Regions from separate parts of the Caldalkalibacillus salinus genome, predicted to be linked through region 1. Evidence: riboswitches for the same ligand, from Rfam matches in the RefSeq annotation. Region 1 holds a riboswitch; each other region holds the start of a gene.
What was found. Region 1 has a riboswitch for lysine ahead of JKM87_RS11405 (Na+/H+ antiporter NhaC family protein). Riboswitches for the same ligand answer to the same signal wherever they lie in the genome.
Positions count from the first base shown of each region.

Region 2: it holds a riboswitch for lysine, as region 1 does, so the genes downstream of both, JKM87_RS10345 (aspartate kinase) here and JKM87_RS11405 (Na+/H+ antiporter NhaC family protein) in region 1, are expected to answer to the same signal.
Region 3: it holds a riboswitch for lysine, as region 1 does, so the genes downstream of both, dapA (4-hydroxy-tetrahydrodipicolinate synthase) here and JKM87_RS11405 (Na+/H+ antiporter NhaC family protein) in region 1, are expected to answer to the same signal.

Region 1 covers NZ_JAERVL010000017.1:99,952-107,124, forward strand. The annotation lists gene JKM87_RS11395 (ABC transporter ATP-binding protein) at 1-1,285, opposite strand, end outside; gene JKM87_RS18085 (hypothetical protein) at 1,704-1,832, opposite strand; gene JKM87_RS11400 (YitT family protein) at 2,008-2,829, opposite strand; gene JKM87_RS11405 (Na+/H+ antiporter NhaC family protein) at 3,075-4,700, opposite strand; lysine riboswitch at 4,866-5,044, opposite strand; gene treR (trehalose operon repressor) at 5,179-5,895, opposite strand; gene JKM87_RS11415 (alpha,alpha-phosphotrehalase) at 5,915-7,173, opposite strand, start outside.
Region 2 covers NZ_JAERVL010000015.1:156,349-163,521, reverse strand. The annotation lists gene JKM87_RS10355 (sugar ABC transporter substrate-binding protein) at 40-1,275, shown strand; gene uvrC (excinuclease ABC subunit UvrC) at 1,587-3,371, shown strand; lysine riboswitch at 3,502-3,677, shown strand; gene JKM87_RS10345 (aspartate kinase) at 3,831-5,075, shown strand; gene JKM87_RS10340 (DUF2507 domain-containing protein) at 5,101-5,574, opposite strand; gene JKM87_RS10335 (TrkH family potassium uptake protein) at 5,717-7,060, shown strand.
Region 3 covers NZ_JAERVL010000008.1:173-7,345, forward strand. The annotation lists gene JKM87_RS07900 (pentapeptide repeat-containing protein) at 219-1,046, opposite strand; gene JKM87_RS07905 (alpha/beta hydrolase) at 2,023-2,805, opposite strand; lysine riboswitch at 3,546-3,726, shown strand; gene dapA (4-hydroxy-tetrahydrodipicolinate synthase) at 3,873-4,772, shown strand; gene JKM87_RS07915 (NUDIX domain-containing protein) at 4,994-5,422, opposite strand; gene JKM87_RS07920 (ABC transporter permease) at 5,571-6,635, opposite strand; gene JKM87_RS07925 (ABC transporter ATP-binding protein) at 6,613-7,173, opposite strand, start outside.

The sequences.
Region 1 (7,173 bases):
TGACGGATTTAGAAAATAAGACTTGTTCTTGGGGCACATAACCGATCCATTCGTGTAGTTGCTGTAATGAAATATGTTCAATAGGAACACCCGATATAAGAACCTGACCACCGCCTAATGGGTATTGTCTGAGCAACTGCTGAAGTAACGTTGTTTTACCGCTCCCTGTTCGCCCTACAATCCCTATGGTCTGACCTCGTTTAATAGTGAGCGACACGTCCCGTAATCGTTTAACATTGGAGGTCGGATAGCAGAAGGTCACAGACTGAAACATGATATCTTCCGGTTGATCAATCGTTGTAGGCTGTTCAACATCCTGCACGTCGGCCTCGTACGATAATGTTTCCTGAACACGATCCAAGGAGGCGTTGCCCCTTTGCATCACATTGATGAGTTCACCCACAGCAAACATAGGCCAGATCATCATACCGAGATAAATGTTGAATGAGACGAGGCTCCCTAGGGTTATCTCATTGTGGAACACGAGATAAGCGCCGTAACCGATCCCAATGACATAACTCAATCCAACCAATACTTTGATACTCGGTTCAAATAACGCATCCACTTTCGCCACTGCTAGATTCTTCTGAAAGACGTTCTCGGTCATATCTTTGAAGCGTTGGACATCTGCCTTCTCCTGTACATATGCACGGTTTACCCGGATACCCGATATGGATTCGAGGACGTTGTTATTCATATCCCCGAATGCGTCTTGTGCTGCCGTAAAACGTTGATGAATCTTCTTCCCGTAGCGATGCATTAAGACAGCCATGATAGGCAGTGGTAACAACGCTGCGAGTGTCAGTTTCCAATTCACAAACAGTATCATGACACCTAAAATGACAAGCATAAACACCGTGGCATCAACCAAGGTCAGGATGCCAAAACCAGCGGTGAGTGAGATCGCTTTAAGGTCATTAGTGGCTCTGGCCATGAGATCTCCTGTACGATACGTTTCATAAAATTTAGGGGTCATTTGCAGCAGATGACGCATGAATTGTGATCGCATTAAACGCTCGACAAGAAAAGCCCCGCCAAACAATTGGTACATCCAAACGTATGTGACGGTATAACTGACCACGATCAGTCCACCATAAAATAATAATATTTCTGTCAGACGATCCCAGGTCATGAGACCGAATTGAATATCGTCGATGGCCGTTCCAATAATCATAGGTGGCAAGACCTCAACGAAACTGACTAATATAAGCAGGGACACAGCGATGGTATATCTCTTTTTATAGCGTTTAAAGAACCATCCTAATTTTTTGAATACAGTGAACATAAGAGGGTCACTCCTTCAGTAAGTTTGTACATGGATTCATTCGTTCAACTTGGGCTAGAGATACTGCTTCATCACTGACTTGATCCTCTAGAATTGATGTCACAGCATGCGATCTTTTTGTTTTCGACCTTACAGCATGTAATCTCCTGAAAATAACAAAACACGACACCTATGTGCCGTGTTTTCTCAGCTCTGTGAACCATCCTTAAGCTTCTGTTACAATCAGATCAGCTTCTGTTGCAGTCAGATCAGCTTTGATGAAGGTCATTTAACAAAGAAAAAGCAGGCACATGACGTGACCTGCTTAATGGTATGTATCTTAACACTGTTGGTGTTAGATTTGGTAGATGTAGATGGCTAGCGTTCGAACCTGAGGTGCATAAACGGGAGGATTAAGCCAGCCCATATGTTCTCGTGTTCAAAACTCGCGTTCATCATGTATCATAGATACCATGCGGGTCACATGCGTATGAAATTGTTGCCGTTGTGAGTCTCCAGTGCACTGGCGTTGAAGCATGAATGGATTAGCAATGATATTCAAACGCATGTTAGCCCCTCCTTTATGGTTCTATCACATTTATAATTTAAATTTACTTTCACATTTACAACTTATCATCAAACTTACCTTCTGTCTTTGTGCTACTAAATTGTATAATTTTAGCATTAAAATTGTCAACACTTTTTTTTACACTTCGTTACAGCTGTTGAAACGCCTATTCTCCTTATTCCCGACGGAAGTTACCCATGACCTCCATCGTTTGGCTAACACTCACAAACGCATTAGGATCTATGCTTTTGATTAACGGGCGTACAACCGCCAATTCATAACGTGAAATGACTGTATAGAGTACTTCTCTTTGTTCCTTTGAATACGCCCCTCGTCCTTCAATGACCGTAATACCGCGGAACAATTTAGATAGCAGCTCTGTCCGAAGTTCCTCACCTTTGCTCGTGACCACCATGAGATTCAGTTTTATATGTCGGGTGTGAATACGATCAATCACTAACCCTGTAATGTAGATGGAAGCCAAGGTGTACAAAGCTAATTCCCAAGAGAATATAAAGCCTGATACGACAACCACAATACTATTTAAAGCGAATATAATGCCACCTAATGGCATATCACGTTTTTTAATGAGCAGTAAGCCGATCACATCAAAGCCACCAGTCGAGCCATAAAAACGAACAATAAGGCCAATCCCAACGCCTGCTATAATACCACCAAAAACAGAAGAAAGGAGTGCATCCTCTGTGACCTTGACCACAGGTATATATTGCATGGATACAGCCGTGACCAACACAGAGAAAAGACTGTTACCGATGAACGTTTTTCCCACTTTGGTCCATCCTAGAATAAGAATCGGGATATTGAGGAGTACAATCCAAATACCTGCATTAAGGGGCGTAATCAGACCCAGAATCATGGCGAAACCTGTGACGCCTCCTGTAAATACTTCATGCGGAAGGAGAAAAACATTAAAAGCGAACCCTACAATAATGGATGCTACTAAAATAATAAGAAGTCGATACACGTTGTTTAACATTTCCTTTTTCACCCCAATTTGAGCAGACTAGGCTCTTATTCTTTATATATCCCTAAACTATTCTTTTTACGCATATTTTTTAGTCCCCTATTTAAAAGTATCCTATAAATGACCATAAAAAAAAGACAGTAAGAGGCAGGTGTGCACATACTACAACCTCTTACTGTAACAAAGAAGACTAAATTAATCTATCTTTATTTATCTTTTGCGATTGAATCTTTTTATGCCATTGCAATTGAATCTTTTTATGCGGCTGTCGCTTTTAATTTTGCCTTTAGAATGTAAACGACGACCGCCATACTGAGTAATGTGGCTACAATCCCAGCCAATGCACTGCCAGTAAAGCCTAAGGCTAGATAGCCAATAAACGTCGTAGCGGCAGCCATTAAAGCGTAAGGTAACTGTGTCATCACATGATCAATATGGTGACTCCCTGCACCTGTTGAAGACAAAATCGTCGTATCCGATATTGGAGAACAGTGATCTCCGAATATCGCTCCCGCTAATACAGCAGCTAGCATGGGTAGTAACAACTGAACATCTACAACCACCGCCATTTCACCTGCAATTGGGAGTAACATACCGAATGTACCCCAAGACGTCCCTGTTGAGAACGCCATAATACCAGAGATAAGAAAGACGAGGGCTGGGAGCAACATCACTGGAATGTTACCGTCAATAATGCTCGCCAAATATGCGCCAGTCTTCAGTGCACCAATGATCTCTATGATCGTCCAAGCAAAGACGAGAATATAAATGGCGGGTAACATGGACTTAATCCCGGCCCATAAACCGGCTATTAGATCCTTAAAAGCGGCGACGCTGAAATGATGGACGCCATATAAACGGATGGACGTCAGCAGTACGGCCACACCTAAACCAATGAGTCCTCCGTATACGAGGGCCGCAGCCACATCCGTATTTACAAATATACTCAGAAGGGTCACGTTGCCTTCTGTACCTTGTATTCCTGTCGTGATCATGAAGAATACTGTAGCCACGACGAGGGTTATTATAGGCATGATCAGGTCTCGCGTTTTTCCGTGATGACCCTGCTTCAGGGCTTCATCGTCCTGATGCCCAGGGACAGCCCCTTTAGACGTATCAAGCACCTCACCCGATGCCTCAGCACGTTCCTCATGTTCTTTCATCGGGCCAACATCAAGTCTATACATGATAACAGCAAATACAAGCACGAGGGCAGAAAGCGCATATAAATTCATGGGTATCATGTACATAAAAGCTTGTAACGCCTCATACTGCGTAATGCCATGATGAGTCAATATACCGGCAATAATGGTAATGATATACGCGCCCCAACTAGAAACGGGTGCGATCACACACATCGGCGCAGCCGTAGAATCCACAAGGTAGGCAAGCTTTGCTCTAGATACACGATGGCGATCCGTCAGCGGTCGACTCACATTACCAACGAGCAAGCTGTTAAAATAATCATCGATAAATATAATGACACCTAGGATAGCTGAGCTCAGCTGTGCCCCTTTCTTTGTCTTCACTTTGCTTTGCGCCCATTCACCAAACGCTCGGCTTCCTCCGGAAAGCGCAATGAGTGCAGCCATCATACCGAGTAAGAGTAAAAATAAAATAATGTAAAATTCCCAGCTGTTCAATTGCCACGTATCTTCTTCAAATACGACAAAAATACCTCTCACAATGTCAAAAACATAAACAACACTATTAACTATCCAATCATAAAGTCCACCAAACGAAGCGAGATCTCCTTCAGTACCGTTAATCATGAGCGTCCCGACAACAATACCCAGACCTAGGGATATGAGTACTCTTCTCGTGATCACAACCATGAGTAAAGCTAGGAGTGGTGGAATTAAAGAATAAATTGTTCCTTCCATGCTTCTCATTTCCTCCTCTTTTAATCCACTATGCAATGAGGAAATGCCCATTTCAACGAACACTCTTAAGTACGACAAACGCAAATCTATCACTGCTCGTAAAAAAAAAGGCAATGACAGGAATCTCCTATCATTGCCTTTATGGACAATGCTTATCCCCATCACAAATGGTGTAGTTCTCCACAACCGTCTTAGGTGTGACAGTGTTACACTTCTTCAGTATAACCCCAGCAATAGGCATGTTGACGCATCCCTAAAGCTTCGGCGGAAGTCCCTTTCACCTGTAATCATGGTTGTCATTCTCCTACAGGATACTGATGATAATCCGCGCCTCTACCTCATCTGTGAATGATGAGGCACAACATGTATATTTTATACTATTGCAAAGCGCTTTCTATTATAACAATATTGGCATGAATGTGGCAACAGTGAATTTGACGCTCGTAAACACTTAAAATTTACCATTAATTCTACGACTCTAGGGTTGATGTCGACGTGCAAAATCGACAAATCGAAACTTATCTGTTCGATGTCGGGATTCTGTATATTGGATCAGGCTCGTATCTTCTAGATAAACGAAGCTTCGTACAACGACTACTTGGTCATGTCCATCGACATCTAGATAGCATTGATCCTCTTCAGTTACGGACTCTACAACAATTTCTTTTTTGGCAAAGCTAATCTGTAAACGTAAATCCTTTTCCAAATATTCGTAAATGGAGTCTGCACATATCTCTTCTGTTAGAGAAGGGACATGCTTTTGTAGTAGATAATCTTTATCGAGAATGATCTTCTCTCCATTAATCTCACGTGAACGGACCACTTCCCAGATGCGATCCTGTTGCGTTAAGGACGGGTGGTTGATTAACGTATCGTTAGGCTTATCTAAATGGAGTTGATGGACGATCGTTCGGGGCTTGTCTCCCATCTTTTGAGCCAGCTCCTTAAAGCTGACAACACCGGAGATAGGAAAATCTAATTTACTCAGACCTAGAACGATCGACCCTTTTCCTCTGACTTTTTGAATGTAGCCGTTTTGAGAAAGTAAATTAAGAGCCTTTCGCACCGTTTCTCGTGAGGTGCAATACTGCTCGCATAAAGCGTTTTCTGAAGGAAGCTTTGAATCAGGTTTGTATTTCGCATCCTTAATCTCATCAACAATATCTTGATATATGGTTAAATATTTATTTTGCATAGCATCACCTGACTTCATTTTAGCATGAAGGGCTTAAGTGATAAACGATAGACTCATAAGGTCTTAAATGTACACGATCATACGTTTCAGACGAATCTTTGTAATTGGATATGAGGATGTTGGCCTCATATTGCTGAAGAGAAACTGGACATTCAAATGTCACATCGGTACCGTAAAAATTGTTGACGACTAACAGTTTCTCCCCTTCTCCATGGCGAACGTAGGCAAAAATTTGATCATGATCGTCTAAGATCAATTCATAGCGTCCGTACGTGATGATATCGTATTCCTTCCTTAGTTGAATGAGCTTCTGGTAGTGATAGAATATGGAATCCTCATCCTCAAGGGCTTGAGCCGCATTGACCTCGGCCACATTATCGGCTGTGGAAATCCAAGGCGTACCTGTTGTAAATCCTGCGTGTGGACGATGATCCCATTGCACAGGCGTACGTGAATTGTCTCTAGATTTCTTTTTCAAAGCTTGTAGAATGGCTTGTTCATCCCAGCCCTCTGCTTTTTTCATCTTATACATGTTAAGCGACTCAACATCACGGTACTGATCAATCGAATCGAACTTGGGATCGGTCATGCCGAACTCTTCACCTTGGTAAATGTAAGGCGTGCCCTGCATCATATGAATAGTCGTGGCTAGCATCTTAGCCGACTGACGATGATACGTCTCATCGTCACCATAGCGTGAGACCACACGTGGCTGGTCATGATTACACCAAAAGAGGGCATTCCATCCGCCACCCTCATGCATGCCGACCTGCCATTTGGTGAGGATATCCTTCAACGCTTGAAAATCAAAATCGACGACAGACCACTTTTCACCATTCAAATAATCGACCTTCAGATGATGGAAGTTGAAGGTCATATCCAGCTCTTCTCGTTCCGGATCCGTATACTTAATACAGTGATCGATCGTCGTAGACGACATTTCCCCCACTGTCATGCTTTCATATTGGGAGAACACTTTCTGGTTCATTTCATGCATAAACTCATGGACTCTAGGACCATCAGTATAAAACTTTCTTCCGTCTCCAGGGGGAACGGAACCATCATCGTCAGGAAAGTCCTGATTTTTGGAGATGAGGTTAATGACATCTAAACGAAAGCCGTCAACTCCCTTTTTAAACCAAAAGTGCATCATATCATAAACATGCTCTCTTAGCGTTGGATTTTCCCAATTCAAGTCTGCTTGTGTGACGTCGAATAGATGAAGATAATACTGCCCTGTATGCTCATCGTATTCCCAAGCCGAACCTCCAAATTTGG
Region 2 (7,173 bases), on a different contig from region 1:
CATAAAATAAGATAAGTCAATTGAATGGAGGTCATAATGTTGAATAACGTAAAAAAGAGGACAAAAATGTTGTATACTTGTTGCCTTCTGGCTGCCATGGCTTTCTTTGCCATCGGTTGTGGCGGAGGAGAGCAGGCCATGCAAGACGAGAACGAACTGAATGTCGTGATGGGACTAGGTGAAAATGAATGGGAAGTGATGCGACAGGATATATTTCCAGAATTTGAGGAAAAGCACAACGTGACCATTAATGCTGTCCAATCCGAAGCTGCGGATGTGGTGGATCAATTGCGTGGCCAAATTGAAGCCGATAGAGTGACATACGACCTGATTACGCAGGATGTGAATGACCTCTATGGTTTAGTAGACGGTGATATGATGGATGATCTCACAGATCAGAAAGAGAACATTCCTGACGAAGTAATTGAAGCCATGATAGACGTTTCTACTTTTGATGACAAACTATTATTTTTACCCTATAGACCCAACGTTGAAATCACCTACTACAATGAAAAGGTGTTTGACGAATACGATATAACGCCACCTCAATCGTGGGAAGACTTGCTAGAGGTAGCGAAGACGTTTCATGCTGAAGAGGACATTGGCCGAGTCGCCGTCAAAGCCAATTTAGAAATCGATCACGTGCTACACCTGTTTAACTTTATTCGTGCCGGTGGAGGAGACCCTTACGTCCTTAACGATGAGGGCAGTGTACGCGCTTATGAATTTTTACAAGAATTATATCCCTATCTAGCGCCTGATAGTCGTACCGCTACTTGGAATACAATGAACACTTATCTTGCAAATGAATCGGTCTACCTAGGACAAAATTGGCCCTTTGGTGTGAATGTGATCGTTGAAGAAGGTGGCAAAGAAGAAATCAAAGCGTATAGCGGATGGGCAGGACCCGCCGGAGAGTCACACACCCTAGGTGGTGAAGTGATCGGCATACCAAAAGGAGCCCCAAATAAAGCATTGGCCTTAGAATTTGCCCAATATCTCATGTCAAAAGAGGTCCAAGAAACTTTAGTGAGCAAACTAGGCTGGCCCTCCGTCCGCACTGATGCTTACGGTCAAGTTGAAGCGTGGCAACAACCGTACTTTGATGCTGTAAACGAAGCATTGCAATCCTCGGAACCAAGAGGAAATGTCCCATATTGGCCCGAAGTCGAAAAGGCCATCCTAGGGGCCTTCCAGGACATCGTCATCGATGGGCAAGAGGCTCAAACCACCCTTGACCGCTACGCCGAAACAATCGAGCAAGCACGTCAATAAAGATGACCAAGTGCCGCTTCCTAACGATGGAATCCTTTGGGCGAAGCTCGAGTGAAGGAGTAGGCGTCTATGCCCGGAAGTCAAAAGATCAGGTACCCCTACGGCGTCACATTTGGGCGAAGCTCGAGTGATAGAGTAGGGGTGCATGAGCCCCCTAAAGTAGCCTGAACTCCTGCGCTGCCTATACAGACACTCGAGGGAAGCCCCACACGCCTGACAGTAAAATTAAACCAAAGCGTACACCTCCCCACGTTCTTGGGAATGATGTATAATACATATATCATGCCTAGATCTGTGGGAGGTGTATTTTTTTGACACAGATCAAAGAGAAACTGACGTTGCTACCCGCTCAACCCGGTGTTTATCTGATGAAAGATAGCCAAGACAACATCATTTATGTCGGTAAAGCAAAAAACTTAAAGAACAGAGTACGTTCCTATTTTACAGGCAGTCACGACGGGAAAACACAAAAGCTTGTTAGTGAAATAACGGATTTTGAATATATTATCACCTCAAGTAATATCGAAGCACTTCTACTAGAATGCAACCTGATTAAGAAGCACGACCCGCGCTACAATGTGATGCTGAAGGATGACAAAACATACCCGTACATTAAACTAACCAATGAAGAGCATCCCCGCCTAGAGATCACACGTAAGGTACAGAAAGATAAAGCTAAGTATTTCGGTCCATATCCTAATGTCGGTTCAGCCAATGAGACCAAGAAACTGTTAGATCGTCTGTATCCCTTAAGGAAATGTAAAACTTTACCGGACCGCGTGTGTTTGTACTACCATATGGATCAGTGCTTAGCCCCTTGTGAGTTCCACGTTGAACAAGACACGTACGAGGACATGACCCAGCAAATTAATCGGTTTTTAAATGGCGGCCATAAAGCGATGGTTAAAGAGCTAGAAGAAAAAATGCATGAGGCGTCAGAGGAACTTAATTTTGAGCGAGCCAAAGAACTTCGTGATCTGATTCAGCATATTAACCAGGTGATGCAAAAGCAAAGCATTACGCTCACAGACCAAGTGGACCGAGACGTCTTTGGCTTTCATGTCGATAAAGGATGGATTTGTGTTCAAGTGTTTTTTGTGAGACAAGGCAAGCTGATTGAACGAGACGTGTCCCTCTTTCCATTTTATAGCGGTGATGTAGGGGAAGAGATGATGTCATTCATTGGTCAATTTTATATGGAAAAAGAACATGTCCTACCTAAAGAAATTCTGATTTCAGAGGAAGTAGACCAGGAGCTCCTCGCACAATGGTTAGATATTAAAGTCCATACGCCAAAACGAGGCATCAAGAAAGAATTACTACAGATGGCACAATCTAACGCCCAAAACTCGCTAAAGGAAAAATTTGAACTTATCGAGCGAAACGAGGAACGAACGATAAAAGCAGTTGAAAGATTAGGTCATGCACTAGGGGTCGGACCCGCTCGCCGCATCGAAGCATTTGATAACTCTAATATTCAAGGGACGGATCCTGTGTCCGCTATGGTCGTTTTCATCGATGGTAAACCTGCTAAGAATGAATACCGAAAATATAAAATACGAACCGTAGAAGGCCCTGACGATTACGAATCAATGAGAGAAGTCGTTCGTCGCAGGTATGTCCGCTTATTAAAAGAAAAGCAAACATTGCCTGATCTGATTATGATCGACGGGGGAAAAGGGCAAATTGGGGCTGCACAAGACGTTCTCGAGAATGAACTAGGCCTCTATATCCCAGTATGTGGTTTGGCCAAAGATGAAAAGCATCGAAGCTCTCAATTATTATATGGCCATCCACCAGAGCCGGTTTCAATGAAACGAGACAGTCAAGAGTTCTACCTCTTACAACGGATCCAGGACGAAGTCCATCGCTTCGCTATCACGTTCCACCGCAAAACCCGTTCCAAATCACTGATACAATCAGCCTTAGATGACATTCCAGGCGTGGGACCCAAGCGTAAAAAGACATTGTTACGACACTTTGGTTCAATGAAGAAAATGAGAGAAGCATCAGTAGACGACTTTAAAGAAATCGGGATAGGAGAGCAATTAGCCCGAACGATTGTTGAATATCTCCAAGAGAAAGCAAAGTCGTAATGCTACGTCTGATATACGATAAAATGCAGACGATACAGTCGTTATTCGGCTGTTGAGAACCCATGGGATGTTTGATACAATTACAAACAATTAAAACATCATAACCTCATCAAACAACTCAATCACATTGAGGAGTGTTAGGGGAGCGGTGATCAAGAGTACGTACCTAGAGAAGTTGGGCCTTCTATGAAGGGTATTGAAAGGGTGATCCGCCGAAGTCTCATTATAGCTCAACGTAATGAGGACTGGCGTCGCATTGAATAAATGCAACGCTGTCACCTATACAGGTGGAGGACTATCACGTTGCATTGAGGTGAACATTCGTTAGATCACCATGTTTACTCGCAACAACAAAAAGTTCTCTCTTTGTTGTTGCTTTTTTATTGGTCTTAACGATATGGGCAAGGTCTAGTAAGATCAAAAAAGATGAATGTGTCTAAATTAAGGAGATGGAGAGCATTGAGTATCATCGTTCAGAAGTTTGGCGGAACATCTGTAGGAACGATCGAAAAAATTCAGCACGTTGCTCAAAAAGTGAAAAAAGAAGTGGATCAGGGAAACCAGCTTGTTGTGGTGGTATCAGCAATGGGAAAATCCACTGATCAGCTAGTGGATATGGCCAATCAGCTGACGCCAAATCCGGCGGCACGAGAGATGGATATGCTTTTAACGACGGGTGAACAGGTCACCATATCACTGCTAGCGATGGCGTTACATCAACTTGGCTTAGACGCCACCTCGATGACAGGGTGGCAAGCAGGCATTCAAACCGAAAGTGTTCATGGCAGTGCCAGAGTCCAAGATATCGAGATTGGAAAGGTTCAGAATAAATTGTCTAAGGGGAGCGTTGTTGTCGTTGCCGGCTTCCAAGGTGTAAGCCAGGATGGACAAATTACAACCCTTGGAAGAGGGGGTTCAGATACGACGGCTGTCGCTCTAGCAGCAGCGCTAAAGGCTGAACGTTGTGACATATTCACAGATGTCACCGGTGTTTATACCGCAGACCCAAGAGTTGTACCGAAAGCAAGCAAACTTGAGCAAATTAGCTATGATGAAATGTTAGAGCTAGCTAATCTTGGTGCAGGGGTTTTGCACCCGAGAGCAGTTGAATGTGCCAAGAATAACGATGTTTATCTGACAGTTAGATCGACGTTTAGTGAGGAAGAAGGAACGTTAGTGAAGGAGGAAGTGACAGTGGAGGACGGTATTATTGTACATGGTGTAGCCCATGATGAAGAGATGACGAAGGTGACTGTAAGAGGAATGAAGAAAGAAATTGGGGCCTTATCCCGAGTGTTTAAAACACTCGCAAGCAAACAAATCAACGTCGATATTATTATCAACCAAAGCATGTATGATACGGATATCACCAATATTGCCTTTTCAATCGATAGTGAGGATCTTGAAGCGACGCTACATGTCCTCGAGGACAATAAAGAGTCACTAGGATATGAAGATATTATTTATGAAGAAAATTTAGCTAAGGTATCTATTGTTGGAGCAGGCATGATCTCGAACCCGGGTGTAGCGGCAGACATGTTTGATAGCCTTAGTCGTGAGGAAATCGAAATTAAGATGGTCTCAACATCCGAAATTAAAGTGTCATGTGTTGTACCAGCTGCTAATATGGTAAAAGCAGTGCAAGTCCTACACAACACTTTTAATCTAGATAAAGTAGAAGAAACGGAAAAAGTAAACGCTTAATTTGAAGATAAAAAGGGGGAGCTGATTAGCTTTCCCCTTTTTCTTGTAGATAGATGGTGAACTGTACCCCTTGATTTTCTTGACTAATGAATGCTTTGAACTCACCTTCAGTCTGCTTGTTTTCAATTTGAGCAATGGCCTCTGTGAGAAAGCCACACTCTAGTGCAAAAGTAGACTGGTTTTGGTCAACCTGTCGGCTTGCGAAAAATGGAGACTCTAACGTGTAACGATAGATATGGGAAGAGGAATGAACTTTTTCTAGATACCCCCACCCCATTTCTAAGAAAAGGTCGCGACACTGTTCAAATGTGTGGATTCGAAGGTGCTCGGCTAGGTTCTTACCAGCCCAATATAGAATGGCACTTTGGTGTTCTCCCGTTATTTCTTTCATGACATGTTCGCGGAGTATATGGTAACCATAAAGTGGTACGGCCTGCCCTTTCATTTTTAGAAATTTTGTATCTGCTGAAGCGGAATGAGCTTTTTTTTCACTAATCAAGTGCGTAGCACCCCTTTCTCTTCTTGTATGGACAAGAGACTTAATTCAGATATATGCGCAAAAATCTCTTGATATACGTCAAGGATTTAACCATACTAGGAAGAGACCATGTGCCCTAGATGGGCGAACGTTGGAGGCAGACATGAAACTGAATCAATTTCTTACACCATTTCGCATTATCATATTGAGTTATTTCATTTTAATTCTAATTTCATCCATACTGCTCTATTTACCTTTTTCACAACAACCTGGCGCGGCATTATCATTTAGCGAGGCTTTTTTCACCGCAGCTAGCGCAATCAGTGTGACCGGTTTAATCGTGGTGAATACACCTGAGACTTTTAGCCCGATAGGCATCATCATATTATCCGTTATTATTCAACTCGGTGGTATTGGTATTATGACCCTCGGTACCTTTGTGTGGATGATTATGGGTAAAAAGATAGTCCTATCACAACGCATGTTGATCATGGTCGATCAGAACCAGGTTAACCTAGCGGGGCTCGTAAATTTGATGAAAAATATCCTTGGAATTGCGATACTCATTGAATTAATCGGGGCCATGATTTTGGGGACCTATTATTTAAATTATTTTGATGTATGGTATGAGGCCTATTATCAAGGGGCGTTTGCTAGCTTAACAGCCTTTACGAACGCTGGATTTGACATAACCGGAAATTCTCTTATTCCATTTGCTCATGACTATTTTGTTCAACTGGTAACGATCCTTTTGATCTTAGCCGGTGCAATTGGATTTCCAGTTTTAGTGGAATTAAGAGAGTATTTCAGTGGCAAGCATGAAAAATATCGTTTTTCATTATTCACAAAAATAACCGTCTCTACTTACATGTTTTTACTCGTTTTTGGGACTGTATCTATTTGGCTGTTAGAACGAGGGCAACACTATGCAGGTATGGTTTGGCATGAACAGCTATTCTTTTCCTTGTTTAACTCGGTTACTGCTAGAAGCGCTGGGTTAGCTACCATGGACATCACCTATTATAGCATCCCTACATTGCTGCTCATTTCTGGCCTCATGATTGTCGGTGCAAGTCCTTCCAGTGTGGGAGGAGGGATCCGTACGACAACACTCGCTGTGATGTTTCTAACAATACGCTCTTTTGCTTTAGGAAAAAAGGACGTCAAAGTGTTTGGTCGGGAACTCCATGATGAAGATATTAGAAAATCTTTTATTGTCCTTTCGGTGTTTATTTTTATACTGTTCACTTCAATTATCCTGATTAGCTCCATTGAGCGTGATTCAGGCTTAGAGTTAATGGCGATTATCTTTGAGGTGAGCTCGGCCTTTGGAACTTGTGGCTTGTCTATGGGTATTACGTCAGAATTGTCTACGCTAAGTCAGTTTATACTTGTGCTACTCATGTTCATCGGTAGAATTGGACTGGTCGCGCTACTCTTCTCCATGAAGCGGGCAGATACTAAGACGCATTATCATTACCCTGTGGAAAGAGTCATTATAGGTTAAGCTTAATGCCAACAGCCATCGATAAAAAGTAAAAGCAAAGGTGCTGAGTCATCAAGCACCTTTGCCTCTATAGATGATACCGTTTTCTTGACGCTTCCGGGCTAAGGGGGTAA
Region 3 (7,173 bases), on a different contig from region 1:
TGAAGCCTGAACCTAGAAATGCCTTTCTTTGTAAGGGCAAGCCGACTCGGTTGGCGAATGGGTGTGTCGCTGAGATACTTCTATGCCTTTAGGCATCCAGCGAACAAGCCGTCGCAAGGCGACGCGTGAATATAGTGTTATGTTGAGTTCGACGACCCTCAGTTCAGAGGTTGCCATGGATGGCACCCTCATGCATTTCAACCAATACATATATTAATTTAACTTAACCAATGTTCTGGAATGTCTAGAGATGAAGGTAATTTGGTATTTATATCTCCTATAGCCGAGTTGACCTGTGCTTGAGTAAGAAAAATACTACCAATTAAATTAGCACCTCTTAAATCTGCGTCTCTCATATCTGCACCAATAAAATCAGCAAATTGTAAGTTTGCTTCACGAAGATCAGCAGCAATAAGTAAAGAACCTCTCAAATTGAGTCCTCTAAGGTTAGCACCTCTTAAGTTAGCACCAACTAGGTCACTTCGTCTTTTTATTTTTTTACTTTGATTATTGTACTGTTCTACGTTTGCACGGACTAACTCACTTGTTTTTAAGAGTAAACCATTAACTTCTGATCTATGGCTATGTATGTCAATAGACAAAATAGACACAGGATTTAGATTTGTGAGAGGTTCGGTTTCTTCTACAAGCTTCTTAATTTCTTTGTGAATTGGTTTAGTATCTTCTAAGCTAAGTGCTTCATTCAAATAACATAACATTTCATGAAGTTGTTGCATAATCGGAAATACATCAAACATTTCTTCAGCTAACTCAGGGTTATCTCGCCAGTTCATTCCTTTGTAAGTATTTTGAGAAACTTTTTGACCAGCTCCAAAGCATTCGTAGATAGTACATCCACGAAACCCTTTACTCCTAAGATCCTGATGAATTTTACAACGATAATCTATTTGTAGGTTTTCACATGGACTACCTCCATCTTTGTCATATGCAAAATCAGTAGATTTAGAGTATGGCAAAGCCACACAGCACAATCCAAAACAATTTTCACAGTCAGACCGTAAATTGCTTTGGTTATCGTTAATCATTATTTGTTTAGTCAATAAATACACTTCCTTTAAATGAGAAATATCTGGTATTATACAATAGCTTATATTAATACTTTCAGTACAGCCTACTTAATTGCGGACATGGACGGCCGCCCATTTTCGCCGAATTTAATATAACGTTTTGTATTTCTGACGTCCAGGCGGCTTAAGGCACGAAGTGCCGGGTCGAAGACTTAGCCGACTGGATGTGTCCGCTGAATATGCATCCCTGCTATCTGAATTCACGTCTTCGAATCTTGCTACTTTCATTGCTTCGGTCGGATCGAGGATCAGCAAAGCTGACCGCAGCAGAAATATGGTGTTATAGGATGTCAGCGACTTCTATGAAATGCCTAACACTATCGGTTTTCTACAACTATTGCACCCGCTAGTGAAAATAAATTTTAGAGAAAAATTACAATAAATAATAATCCCATACCTATAAGAAACCCGCCAATTATCTCATAATTGTCAAGTAAGAAGAAGAATTTACTTTTGTTGTTAAAATCGTATGAAACCATCCTTTTTCTTAACCAAAATCCAAAAAGAAGAGTAAAAAGGAGTCCAAAAAGAAGTAACATTGGAGTATTTTTTATATAAGTTCCACTTTCCAAATTTCACACCTACCCGTAAATAATTTTTTAATTATTCTTCATCTTTAAATTAAATTACCCAATAAAGCAAGCCGCTACTTAAACTATTCTACCTCGTTAGTTGATTATTATAATTATCTAACATTACAATTAATGGTTTCTGGGGTTTAATTTTTCTCGCTGATTTCCTATAACGTCTCCGCATCTACGAACCCTCACTGGCTTAAGGCGGCAGCCGGGCGCGACTGCGCTTAGCCAGTGCAGGGTTGGCTGACTGACTCCACTTCACCGAAATGCCTCGGGCAGACCAAGGACGGCAGTCCGCAGCGTAGATGCGTTGTTATCGGATGTCAGCGCTTTCTTCGAATGACTTTCAAATTCATTTAGTAGCCCCTAGATTCTAAGTAGTCTTTAATTTTTACTGACGTATTTAACCACGTTTTATTGTTATGTCTGCCATAATTAAAAAAGCCATGTTCCATGTCTTCATAGGTCTCGAGGGTAATATCGTTCCCCTTCTCTCTCATCAACTTTATAAATTCTATGTTTTGGTGAAACAGATCATCCTTAGTTCCTACCAACCACAATGTTTGAGGCAAACATTTTTTTACATTATGTATAGGAGAATACTCGTTTGCTTTCTGTAATAGTTCTGGATAACGTCTTTTCATAATATCAATTCCGTCCATGCCAGCTCCGAAAACAACTAATGTATTTGGCAAATGATCAGTTTGTTTTTCATTTTCATCATCATCGATTGAATCAAACATAATAGAAGAAACAGCAATATAACCTCCTGCCGAAGCACCACAGACAATTATCTTATTGGAATCAATCCTCATTTCACTAGAATGTTCTCTAACCCAACGAACCGCCGACTTCACATCGCAAATAGCTTGAACTGGTGTAAACCCTGCGTCACTACCGTTGCGGTAATCAACACAAATTGCAACATAATTATGCTTGGAAAAAAAACGAGCCTGATGTTGGAATTGTACAGGGGTTATCGGATCCTTCTTGAAACTACCTCCATTAAAAAAAAGTATTACTGGTTTATTTTCATTAGTATCAGATTCAGGTTCGAAAATATACAGTAGTAAATCACGATCTCCAATTGCTTTATATATTTGTTTTTTAGTTGGATAATCAAACTTATAATTTTTCAATACTTATCCCCCTATCTTTCTACCTTGCACATTAGTAATTGCGCTGATTTCCTATAACATCTTTTTCCCGACATGTGTCGTATTAACTTACTTAACTAGAGTTATTTACGGCAGGTGTAGTAAATCATAATATCTCCCGATTACAAACTTAATGAATGTCTACTTCCTAGTCATATTCATATTATTCTTCTTGCACTGAACGCACTGAACACTATCAGACTATTCCATTATCGCACCAATATATCCCAATTATATCATCAATGTGGAATAACTTAACCCTTTTCATGGTCTGATTCAATCCTATAAACTGATTCTAGGAACCCATAAAAAAGCTCCCTCTCAGCTCCCCCTCTTCAGGCCATATTTTTCTAGATTACGCTAAGAAAAAGACTTTAGGGTAGATAAAGCAGATCAGTCATATTGCATTACTTTGTTCTCTCATACAAAGAGCAAAAGAAACGGTTAGACCATCTAGACGTACCCCCAATATGGACAGGAGATAAACGAAAGTTTTGTATATAGATTATCTTGTTTTATATAGCCAGCCATTTGAATATAGCTTCGCTTGTTTGTATAACCAAAGGCATATTCATAAGTGTGGGATGAGGCTCCTACTCATAGACTGTAGGAATAAACCAATGACATTAGAAATAAAGATGTGAAAAGGACTTGCAACTCTCATCAACTTTTGATATGTTACAGGTAATTCAATATTTTTCTTACTTCAGTTATCATGATGAGGTGAGGATAGAGGAGCAGTTATCATCAGTACACAATGTTGAGGATAATGAGAATCCGATGAAGATTGTGGAAAGGGTTAGTTGCCGAAGCTGAGAGAATCTCATGATCTCAAAGCTGGTTCTGCTATTGAACAAATACAGAACTGTCATATAGGGGACTATATGGAGGGCTATCTTAGCACTAGAGCAATTATTTGAAAGTATTGTATCTAATGCAACAACGATACCCTCGTTGTTGCTTTTTTACGTCTTACTTTCAATCATACAGGCCGCCTCCTATTACCTCTCAATACTCAAAAAATTTAACGTAAAGGTGTGAGGTTAACGATGAATTTTGGCCAAGTACTTACTGCAATGGTAACGCCGTTTAACAACAATGGAGATATAGACTTTAATGCGACAAAAACACTCGTCAATTACCTTATTAACCATGGATCTGATGGCTTAGTGGTTGCTGGTACAACGGGAGAATCGCCTACTTTAACCACGGAAGAGAAGATCGCGCTCATACAGTATGTGGTTGAAGTGGTAGACGGTAGAGTCCCTGTGATTGCCGGGACCGGTTCCAATCATACACGAGCATCCGTCGCCTTAACCCAACAAGTGGAAACGTTAGGTGTCGACGGTGTAATGCTGGTTACACCGTATTATAATAAACCTTCTCAAGAAGGCTTATATCAGCATTTTAGTACGATCGCGCAATCCACATCCTTGCCAGTGATGCTTTATAACGTGCCTGGTCGAAGCGTGGTGAACATGTCTGTAGACACTGTGGTGAGACTGTCTCAAATCGAGAATATCGTATCGATTAAAGAAGCGAGCGGTGATCTAGACGCGATGGCAGAGATCATCAGTCAAACACCAAGCCACTTCACTTTATACAGTGGCGATGATAGCCTGACACTGCCTGTTCTTTCAATCGGAGGTACAGGTGTCATATCCGTCGCTTCTCATATTGCCGGTCTTGAAATGCAAGAGATGGTAAATCAGTATAAAAAAGGTGAGGTGGACCGCGCTGCTTACGCTCATCGTCATCTTTTGCCATTAATGAAAGCCTTGTTTGCTGCACCAAGTCCGTCACCTGTGAAGTCAGCCTTAAACATGCGTGGTATCTCGGTAGGAGACGTTCGCTTACCGATGCTGCCATTGGATCATGAACAAGAAATAGCCTTACATGAAACGTTACAAAATACGTTACTGTCTATCAATGTGGAAGAAGCGGTGTGAAGATAAATCAGATTGAGCCACTCATCTAAAATGAAGCTAACAACATAAATTTAAAACCAAACGTGTATGAGTTGCGCCCGTTAACTCCCATGACAAACAATTACAAAAAAGACTTCTTAACCAAAAAACACATGAAGAGGACGCTTAACCCTCTTTCATGTGTTTTATTTTGCCCTGTTCTCTCATCTATCGTCGGTTTAGGACAACTATGGTTATGACATTTACGACACATGACCTTCATTATGATACGTGACTTCCGTATTCTTGCTGACAATGGTGCTTAAGCCTTCTTTATAATAAGGCATAAGGCCATCCGTCTCGTGGACATCGATCCATTGCACATCACTGATTTCCTCTGGTCTTGTGATCTCTATCTCTCCACCGACAATCTCTCCCCGGAACGTGACAAAAATGGCATGGTGCTGGCTTTTTTCTAGCATTGCTTCATTGACGGCGACAACGCCATATACCTCAATATCTAGGCCTGTTTCCTCCTTCGCTTCTCTCACCGCCGCTTGTTCTAGTGTTTCTCCGATTTCAACGGCACCGCCAGGTAATGTCCACTCGTCGCGCCCTTTATTCTTGACCATCAAGAGCTTTGTTTTTGTTTCGTCCGTTAATAAGGTGTAAACAACGTCTATTCTTTGCACTGTATGTCTCTCCTCTTCACTTTTCCCCTATTCTATCATATGGCTTACACTTTAATAGAGTCACTTTAATAATAAGCGTATGGTGAAAAATGCCCCTTTTAATAGAGTATCTCTTTGTGTCTAGATAAGCGGCTCCTAATGGTCCTAGCTATGCCCTGATTTCCTGTCTCATGAAATTGACATAGGAGATGCCGAAACAGATGACAGTCGCTGCCACCAAGCCTGTAACTTGGGGCCAGATGAGTAACAAACTTTGTCCGAGTGGTAAAGGACTCGGTATCGCACCCACCACTTGTTCCATCGATAATGGGCCCAGTGTACGTATCTGGGGCGTTAAAAGAATCGTGGTAATCTCGCTGAACAGGTAGTTTGGGTTTAAGCGAGATAAGTTTTGCACGAACATGGCGCTTTCAGAGGCGCTACCCGGTGTTAAATTCTGATCGGGCATAGCGGCATTTCCCACCATTCCCACGATCATGGAGAAAAAGATACTGAAAAACAACCACACGGCGATACTAGCCAAGGCAGACGTTGCCGCTTGTTTGAACCGTACTGAGAAAAATATGGCAAGGTTCAGCCAGAAGCCGATATAGACGACGCTGAGACATAAGAAGGCGATGACTCTCCAGAACTCATCCCATGTCGGGGGCAAACCAATAGATAGGATAGCGGTCCCCATAACCAAGAGACCCAGAGAAAAAATGAGGATACTAATGACGATTAACGTCGCCACAAATTTGGCATTCAACAGGTAGTCTCTAGGAATAGGCTGTGAAACGATCCGACTTAACGTCCCACGGTTTCTCTCCGCATTTATAGCGTCGAAGCCTAAGCCGATGCCGAGTAAGGGGCCTAGGAAACTAATAAAAGTGATAAACGGGGGCAACACCCCGTTAGGATCAGAAATGGTAAAGATATTCAAGAACAAGTAGGCGTTTGACGAGTCGAGATCAGCTGCGACGTCACGAATATTAGTTAAAGCCGTGTACAGTGAAGCCAAACAAGTCAAGATGATAATCCCGAACAGGATGATAAACCGCCAGCTTCGAAATTGGTCCTCCATTTCTTTGCGGACGATCACCCAGAATAGTGCAGGAGTGTGGGCAGACGAAGCCTCATGAGTGTCGTCTTGCCTTTTTACGTTCAAACGTTGTCCTCCTATCCCTTCCTTTAAACGATTTTGCCACTGTTCATAGATTGCTTTGAGCTGCATGTGTGACCTCACCCTCTCCTTCAAAGTAAAGCCTGTATATATCATCTAGGTCATGCTCCCGCGTGTGTAGGCTGTGTAGCGATTGCCCGGATTGTATAATCTTAGAGGCTATCTCGTGGGCGTTGTCTTCCTCACTTTTAATCAGTAAAGTGTGATCTGCCTGTATGTCAACCGACATCACCTTAGATAAGCCTCTCAATGAGGCGAGTAAGTCTTCGGTGACGTTTGACACTTGTGCCTCGATCGTGATGCCTTCCCTTGCTAACAACTGCTTAGACAAAGCCTGTATATTACCTTGGGCCAGAAGCTTTCCTTCTACAAATAGCCCCACACGGTCACATATCTGTTGTACTTGATGCAGGTGGTGAGATGAAAGTAACACGGTAATCCCCTGCTGTTGACTGAGGTTTCTGATCAGATAGAGTAACTCCTGGACACCTTGGGGGTCTATCCCTAGCGTGGGTTCGTCCAGGATAATCACTTCAGGGGCTTTGATGAGTACATCGGCCAGGCCGAGGCGTTGCTTCATCCCTCTAGA